2 linked regions of the Thermus aquaticus genome follow. The protein of the gene in region 1 interacts with the protein of each later gene in a pairwise test. Links are inferred from orthologs where the notes say so. Each region holds a gene or a part of one and is shown on either strand. Other genes may lie near its edges.

Region 1 (4,381 bases):
CCACGGACGTGGGCAAGTCCACCCTGGCCCAAAGGCTTCTGGAGCGGGCGGGCGAGGCCTACCTCCTGGACCTGGACCCCGGGCAGGGGTCCTTGCCCGGGACCTTCACCCTCTTCCGGCACCGGGGCGGGCTTATCCCCGTGCGCCGGGCCCTGGTGGGGGCGCTTTCCCCGGTGGGGGTGGAGGCCAAGGCCCTGGTGGCCGCCTTGCGCCTGGCCCGCCTCATCCCCAAGGGAAGCCCGGCCATCGGGGACACGGACGGCCTTCTGGACCCCACCTACCGCCTCCTTCAGGTGGACGCCCTAAGCCCCGCCGAGGTCCTGATCCTGGGCTCCGAGGCCCTCTACCAGGCCTTAAGCTGGCGCAAGGACCTGAGGCTCCGCCTGGCCAAGCCCCTCCCCGAGGCCAGAAGGAAGACCGCCGCCGAGAGGCGGAGGGCCCGCTTGGAGCGGCTTCTCGCCCACTTCCAGGGGGCCATACCCCGGGCCTTTCCCCTGGAAGGCCCCGCCGAGCCCGGGAGGCTCTACGGCCTCCTGGACGCCGAAGGCTTCTTCCTGGCCTACGGGAAGCTCCTGGCCTGGGAAGGGGGGGAGGGGATTTTCCTCACCCCCCATGAGGGGGAGGTGGCCCGCCTCGAGGCCACCCGCCTAAGCCTCCCTACCCCCGCACTACCAGGTTGAGGATCTTGCCCGGGACGTAGATCTCCTTGACGATCTCCTTGCCCTCCAGGTGGGCCTGGACGTTTTTCACCTTGAGGGCCTCGGCCCGGGCCACCTCCAGGGGGGCGTCCTTGGGGATCTGGATGGTGCCCCGCACCCGGCCGTTCACCTGCACGGCCACCTCCACCACGTCCTTCTCCAGGGCCTCCGGGTCCAGCTCGGGCCAGCCCGCCTCAAAGAGGCTATTGGGCCAGAACCAGTGCCAAAGCTCCTCGGCCAGGTGGGGGGCGAAGGGGAAGAGCATCTGCAGGTAGTAGCGGATGGCGGTGCGGTAGAGGGGGGTGACGGGGCGCTCCCGGCGGTACTCGTAGAGGGCGTTCAGGAACTCCATGAGAGCGGCGATGGCGGTGTTGAAGCGCAGGGCCTCGAGGTCCTCCGTCACCTTCTTGAGGGTGGCGTGGAGCTTTCCGTAGAGCTCCCGGTCGGCCCCCTCCAGCGCCTCTTTCTGGAACCTACCCGAGATCTTCTCCAGCTCGGAGCGGTCCTCGGCCACCCGCCTATAGATCCGGTTCAGGAAGCGCCAGGCCCCCTGGACCCCCTCCTCGGTCCAGACCATCTCGTTCTCGGGAGGGGCGGCGAAGAGGATGGTGATGCGGGCGATGTCGGCCCCCTCCTCCTTCACGAAGGGCCCCACCATGACCCCGTTGCCCTTGGACTTGCTCATCACCGCGGGCTTCCAGAGGTGCACGGTACCGTCCTCGTGGGGCCTGAGCTCGGCCCCCATCTTCTTCACGTCCTCCAGGGAAAGCTCCCTTTCCTGGACCTCCAGGCGGATGCGGGTGGGCTCGGGAAGGCGGACCCTCTCCCCTTCCACCTCCACAGGGCCGAAGTCCGTCCAGGCCAGGACCATGCCCTGGGTGAAGAGGCCCTTGAAGGGCTCCTCCACCTCCACCATCCCCAGGTCGTGGAGGAACTTGGTGAAGAAGCGGCTGTAGAGGAGGTGCAGCACGGCGTGCTCCACCCCGCCGATGTACTGGTCCACCGGCATCCAGAAGTTGGCCTTCCCGGGGTCAAAGGGGAGGCGGTCGTTGTGGGGGTCGGTGTAGCGGAGGTAGTACCAGCTGCTGTCAAAGAAGGTGTCCATGGTGTCGGTGTCCCGCTTGGCGGGGCCGCCGCATTTGGGGCAGGTGGTCTCGTAGAACTCGGGGTGGGCCTCCAGGGGGCTTTTCCCCTTGGGCCGGATGTCCTCAATGTCCTTGAGGTCGGGGAGGAGGACGGGAAGCTCTTCCTCGGGGACGGGCACCACGCCGCAGGTGGGGCAGTGGACCATGGGGATGGGGGTGCCCCAGTAGCGCTGGCGGCTGATGAGCCAGTCCCGGAGGCGGTAGGTGACCCTGGCCTTCCCCAGGCCCTTTTCCTCCAGCCAGCGGGTGATCCGCCCCTTGGCCTCCTCACTCATGAGGCCGTCAAAGGGCCCCGAGTTCACCAGAACGCCGGGCTCCTCGTAGGCCCTTTCCAGGGGCTCGGGGAGGGGTTCTCCCGGCCGCTCCACCACCTTCTTGATGGGGAGGCCGAACTTCTTGGCGAACTCGTAATCCCTCTGGTCGTGGGCGGGCACGGCCATGATGGCCCCGGTGCCGTAGCCAAAGAGGACGTAGTCGGCGGTGAAGATGGGGATCCTCTCCCCAGTGGCGGGGTTTAGGGCGTAGGCCCCCAGGAAGACCCCGGTCTTCTCCCTCCCTTCGGCCTGGCGCTCAATCTCCGTCTTGCGCTTGGCGGCCTCCACGTAGGCCAGGACCTCCTCCCGCCGCTCGGGGGCGGCGAGCTCCAGGGTGAGGGGGTGCTCCGGGGCCAGGACCATGAAGGTGGCCCCGAAGAGGGTGTCGGGGCGGGTGGTGAAGACGGCGATCCGCTCCTCCCTCCCCTCCACGGGGAAGAGGATCTCCGCCCCCTCCGATCGGCCGATCCAGGCCCTCTGCATGGCCTTGACCTTCTCCGGCCAGTCCAGGCCCTCGAGGTCCTGCAAAAGCCGGTCGGCGTAGGCGGTGATGCGGAGGTACCACTGCGTGAGTTCCCGCTTCTCCACGGGGGTGTCCTCGTGCCGCCAGCACCGCCCTTCCACCACCTGCTCGTTGGCCAGGACCGTCTGGCACTTGGGGCACCAGTTGACCAGCCCCCCCGCCCGGTAGGCCAGGCCCTTCTCCCACATCTTGATGAAGATCCACTGGTTCCAGCGGTAGTAGTCGGGCTCGCAGGTGGTGACCTCCCGGTCCCAGTCGTAGAGGATGCCCATGAGCTCCAGGCTCTCCTTGGCCTGGCGGATGTTCTCGTAGGTCCAGTCCCGGGGGTGGAGGCCGAACTTAAGGGCGGCGTTCTCCGCCGGAAGCCCGAAGGCGTCCCAGCCCATGGGGTGGAGGACCTCGTAGCCCTGGACCTTGCGGAAGCGGGCCAGGACGTCCCCCATGGTGTAGTTCTTCAGGTGGCCCATGTGCAGGTCCCCGGAAGGGTAGGGGAACATGACCAGGACGTACTGCTTCCCCCTCTTCCCGGGGACCTCCTTGGCCTTCATGAAGCCCTTCTCTTTCCAGAAACGTTGCCACTTGGGCTCTATGGCGTGGGGGTTGTACTTCTCCATCCTCGGCCTCCTCAAAAAAACCCTTCCCCTCCCTGGGAAGGGACGGCCAGGCCCCTCCCCACTTAGGGGGCTAGCCTGGCCCAGCGCATAGAACCATCATACCCCTAGGCCCTCAGGGCCCGGGCCACCACCGCCCCCAAAAGGAGGGCGTAGAGGACCAGGTAAAGGCCCAAAAGGGCCAGGACGAAGCCCGCCAGGGGCCCGTAGAGGAGCTCGTACTGGGAGCGGGGCAGGAGCCTGGGCAGAAGGAGGCGCACCCCCTCAAAGAGGAGGGTGGCCACCCCCGCCCCGGCGCTTAAGGGCAGGAAGTCCCTAAAGCCCCTAAGGCCCCGGAAGAGGGCGTAGGTGAGGAGGAAAAGGAGAAAGGCAGCAAGAAGGGGTAAGAAGGCCTCGAGGGGGCCCAATAGGCTTCGCCACTCGGGGGGAAGGTAGCGCAGGAGAAACCCCAGGAAAAGCCCCAGGAGGGAAAGGAGGATGAGGGAGAGGGCCAGCAGGGGGGGCATGAGGAGGCCCAAAAACCGGTGGCGGAAGCCAAAGGGGCGCCCGAAGACGAGGCCCAGGGCGTAGCTCAAGGCGGCGAAGAAGTTGCTCCCAGACCAGAGGAGGAGGAGGCCGCTTCCCAGGGTGAGGGGGAAGGCGCTTCGGGTCAGGAAGGCCAGGGTCTCCCCCGCCAGCTCTGGCCGGGCGGGGAAGAGGGCCATGGTGAGCTCGGAGAGGCTTTGGAAGACCTCGGCCTGAAGGGTGGGGTTCCCCTTGAGGAGGAGCCCAAAGAGGCCCGCCAGAAAGAGGAGGAGGGGCGTGAGGGAGAGGAGGGCGTAGTAGGCCAAAGCGGCGGCGAAGAAGGGGACGTGGGCCTCCTGGTAAATCCGGATGAGGTCCCTAAGCAAGGCCCTCCACCTCCTCCGCCCCCTTGGGGTCCCCGGCCTTTAGGAAGAGGCGGATGGCCGCCTCCTTGTGCCTTTGGGCCTCCTCCTCCTGGCCGAAGCGGAGGTGCCACTCCAAAAGGCCCCGGTGAGCGCAGGCCTGGGCCACGGGGTCTTTGGCGGCCTCGGCCTCGGCGAGGCTCTCCCGGAGGAAGGCCAGGCTT
Region 2 (3,658 bases), 1.5 Mb from region 1 along the record:
ACTCCCTCAGGTAGTACTCCAGCTCGGCCAAGAAGGCGGGGTCCTCCTTGGCCTCCCGGTAGGCGGCCTCCACCTCCTCGAGGGCCGGGATCAGGGTCTCCGGCACGTACCGCCCCCCGTAGGGTCCAAAGCGGCCCCTCGCGTCCGGTAAGGGAAAATCCGGCAAAGTCAGCATGCTTTTCTCCAAAAAAGGCGCCAAGCGCCCTCAGCCTTTCCATCCTAAGCCCCGGGCCGAAAAAGGCCAAGCCTAGGCTCGGTAGCGGCCGTGGCGCCTTTTAAAGGCGAAGGGCGTCCTCTTCCGCATGCCCTAAGGGTAGCGGGGGCGAGGGCGTTAGGCAAGTAGACTGTGAGGCATGGACTTCATTCCCGTACTGGACAAGGGCTTCGTGCGTCTGGTGGAGGTCATGGGGGGCGACCATTCCATCGTCCAGGCGGCCCGGGTCTCCTACGGCCCGGGCACCAAGACCGTGCGGGAGGACCGGGCCCTCATTGACTACCTCATGCGCCACCGCCACACCAGCCCCTTTGAGATGGTGGAGTTCAAGTTCCACGTGAAGGCCCCCCTCTTCGTGGTGCGCCAGTGGTTCCGCCACCGCACGGCCAGCGTCAACGAGATCTCCGGCCGCTACTCCGTCCTCAAGGAGGAGTTCTACGAGCCCGAGCTCTGGCGAAAGCAGGCCGGGAAGAACAAGCAGGGCTCGGAAGGGGCCTTCCCCGACGAGGAGGCGGATGGGCTCCTCCGCCAGGTGGAGGAGGTGGCCTACGCCGCCTACCAGGCCCTTCTGCAAAAGGGGGTGGCCCGGGAGATGGCCCGCATGGTCCTGCCCCTGAACCTCTACACCGAGTTCTACTGGAAGCAGGACCTCCACAACCTCTTCCACTTCCTCACCCTCCGCCTGGCCCCCGAGGCCCAGTGGGAAATCCGGCAGTACGCCAGGGCCATCGCCGAGATCGTGAAGGCCCACGTGCCCATGGCCTGGGAGAGCTACGAGGAGCACGTCCTAGGGGGCCAAAACCTCTCCCGCACCGAGCTTATGGTCTTAAGGGGCCTCCTCACCCCGGAGGTGTACGAGAAGGCCCTGAGGGAGCTTGGGCTTCCCGAGTCCCGGGTCCGGGAAGCCTTGGAGAAGCTCTTCGGCGGACCGCCTAGGCCGTGAGGGGCCTTGGGTCCTTGCCCGTCCTCTCCTCAATGAGGCGGTAGAGCTCCTCCTCGCTCAGGGTGGGGACCCCCAAGGCGCGGGCCTTTTCCAGCTTGCTCCCCGGGTTCTCCCCCACCACCAGGAAGCCCGTCTTGCGGCTCACCGAGTCCGTCACCTTGGCCCCAAGCCGCCTAAGGAGGGCCTTCACCTCCTCCCGGGGCCGGGAAAGCTCCCCGGTGATGACGAAGGTGAGCCCCTTCAAGGCCTCGCCCTCCCGCTCTTTGGCCTCCATCTCCACCCCGGCCTCCTTCAGGCGGCGCACCAGGTCCCGGAACTCCGGGTCCTTTAGGGTATTCAGGATGGCCCGGGCGGTGAGCTCGCCCACCCCCTCCACCTCCAGGAGGTCCTCGAGGCCCGCCTCCAGAAGGCGGTCCATGTGGCCGAAGCGGAGGGCCAGGTTCCGGGCCAGCACCTCCCCCACCCCGGGAAGGCCCAGGGCGTAAAGGAGGCGCTCCAGGCCGCGGCCCTTGCTCTCCTCTATCTGGCGGAGGAGGTTCTCTGCGCTCTTCTCCCCCATGCGCTCCAGGTCCAAGAGGTCCTCCTTCCTCAGCCGGTAGAGGTCGGCCACGTCCCGGACCAGGCCCTTTTCCAGAAGCTTTTCTATGAGCTTCTCCCCCAGGCCCTGGATGTCCATGGCCTTGCGGGAGGCGTAGTGGCGGATGGCCTCAAAGCGCTTGGCGGGGCACAAGGGGTTGGGGCAGCGGTGGACCTTCCCCTCCTTGAGGAGGGCGTGGCCGCACTCGGGGCAGTTCTCGGGCCAGAGGATGGGCTTCTCCTCCCCGGTGCGGCGCTCTTTCAGGACCCTCAGCACCTCGGGAATCACCCCGCCCGCCTTGTGGACCAGCACCCAGTCGCCGATGCGCACGTCCAGCTCCTCAATGAAGCTCTCGTTGTGGAGGGTGACCCGGCTCACCTCGCTGCCCTCTATGAAGACGGGCTCCAGAACGCCCACGGGGGTGATGCGCCCGGTCCGCCCCACCTGGAAGGCCACGGAGAGGAGGCGGGTCTCCTTCTCCTCGGCCGGGAACTTGTAGGCGAGGGCGAAGCGGGGGGCGCGGGCGGTGTAGCCCAGCTCCCGCCAGAGGGCGAGGTCGTCCAGCTTGACCACCACCCCGTCGGCCTCAAAGGGAAGCTTCCGCCTCTCCTTGAGCCAAGCCTGGTAGACCTCCTCCACCCCCTCCGCCCCCAGGGCCCGGGTGAAGCCGTGCTCCACGGGAAAGCCCCGCTCCTTCAGCCATAGGAGAAGGTCGTGCTGGCTTTTTAACCCGGTTTCCTCCAGGCCCAGCCCCAGGGCGTAAAAGGTGGCCCTCAGGCCCCGCCTGGCCGTGACCCTGGGGTCTTTCTGCCGCAAGGACCCGGCGGCGGCGTTCCTGGGGTTTTTGAAGATGCGCTCCCCCGCCTCCTCCAGCTCCTGGTTGAGCCTGAGGAAGGCCTCTATGGGCATGTAGACCTCGCCCCGGACCTCGAGGCGGTCCGGAACGCCCGTGAGGCGGCGGGGAATGGTGCGGATGGTGAGGAGGTTCTGGGTCACCTCCTCCCCGGTCTCCCCGTCGCCCCGGGTGGCCCCAAAGACGAGGATGCCCTCCTCGTAGTAGAGGTTCACGGAAAGACCGTCCACCTTGTGCTCCACGGTGTAGAGGAAGGGCCCCTTCCGCCCCAGGGCCCGCTCTATCCGCTCCTCAAAGGCCCTCACCTCGTCCAAGGAAAAGGCGTTGTCCAGGGAGTACATGCGGGTGGGGTGGCGCACCGGGCGGAAGGTGGACTCCAGAGGCCTCGCCCCCACCTGTTCCGTGGGGGAGTCGGGGCTTTTGAGCTCGGGAAAACGCTCCTCCAGCTCCTTAAGCTCCCTAAGGAGCCGGTCGTACTCGGCGTCGGAGATCTCGGGGGCGTCCAGGACGTAGTAGAGGTAGTTGTGGTAACGGATCAGGTCCCTGAGTTCGTTGACGCGCCTGCGGGCCGCCTCGAGGGTCATGCCTTGAGTTTACCCGGCCGGGTATAATAGCCCAAGTTGCTACCTACCCCCTGGGCCAGAAAAATAGTGGCCGCTATGCTTTCGCACACCATAGCGGCCTTTTGCATCATAGACGATGCCCTCCAGGCGATGGGCTACAAGGACGACCCCCAGGCCAAAACACCCGCGTCCGCTATCCTTACCCACATTCCGCACCCCCCTCACTCCAGGAGGTAATATCGCTGTGCCCCCAGCAGGCGCACCGCGGTCTCGTGATGGGGGGCCAGGTTGAGGACCAAGGGCCTGCCCTCCAGCTCCACCAGGCGCACCCAGATGAAGAGCCCGAACACCCAGCGCAGGGTGGGTCTTTGGCCAGAGGGTAGACCAAAAGGACCAGGGCCATCACCCGCTCCGGCCGCTTCAGGAAGGTGCTGCCGGTGAAGAACAGAGGGTCTTTGAGAAACCGGAAGCCCCGCTCCACCGTTCGGGTCTGGTCCTTGTACCGCCC

Evidence for each region. The genes of interacting proteins can lie anywhere in the genome.
Region 2: the proteins of leuS (region 1) and ligA interact in binary tests that used the Escherichia coli proteins (3 or more experiments, as listed by UniProt). The link is inferred for Thermus aquaticus from one-to-one orthologs.

The regions. Positions count from the first base shown.
Region 1 is NZ_LHCI01000106.1:483,565-487,945, forward strand. Bases 458-3,642 are described here. They hold leuS (leucine--tRNA ligase), read right to left. Parts: upstream 3,295-3,642; coding sequence 658-3,294; downstream 458-657. Other genes in these bases: BVI061214_RS03575 (Clp1/GlmU family protein), read left to right, coding at 458-680; BVI061214_RS03585 (YhjD/YihY/BrkB family envelope integrity protein), read right to left, coding at 3,399-3,642. In the rest of the region: more of BVI061214_RS03575, read left to right, coding at 1-457; more of BVI061214_RS03585, read right to left, coding at 3,643-4,181; BVI061214_RS14010 (tetratricopeptide repeat protein), read right to left, coding at 4,174-4,381.
Region 2 is NZ_LHCI01000106.1:2,009,330-2,012,987, forward strand. The notes cover bases 660-3,541. They hold ligA (NAD-dependent DNA ligase LigA), read right to left. Parts: upstream 3,172-3,541; coding sequence 1,147-3,171; downstream 660-1,146. Other genes in these bases: thyX (FAD-dependent thymidylate synthase), read left to right, coding at 660-1,157. Also shown: trpB (tryptophan synthase subunit beta), read right to left, coding at 1-175; more of thyX, read left to right, coding at 354-659. UniProt on the Escherichia coli protein: DNA ligase that catalyzes the formation of phosphodiester linkages between 5'-phosphoryl and 3'-hydroxyl groups in double-stranded DNA using NAD as a coenzyme and as the energy source for the reaction.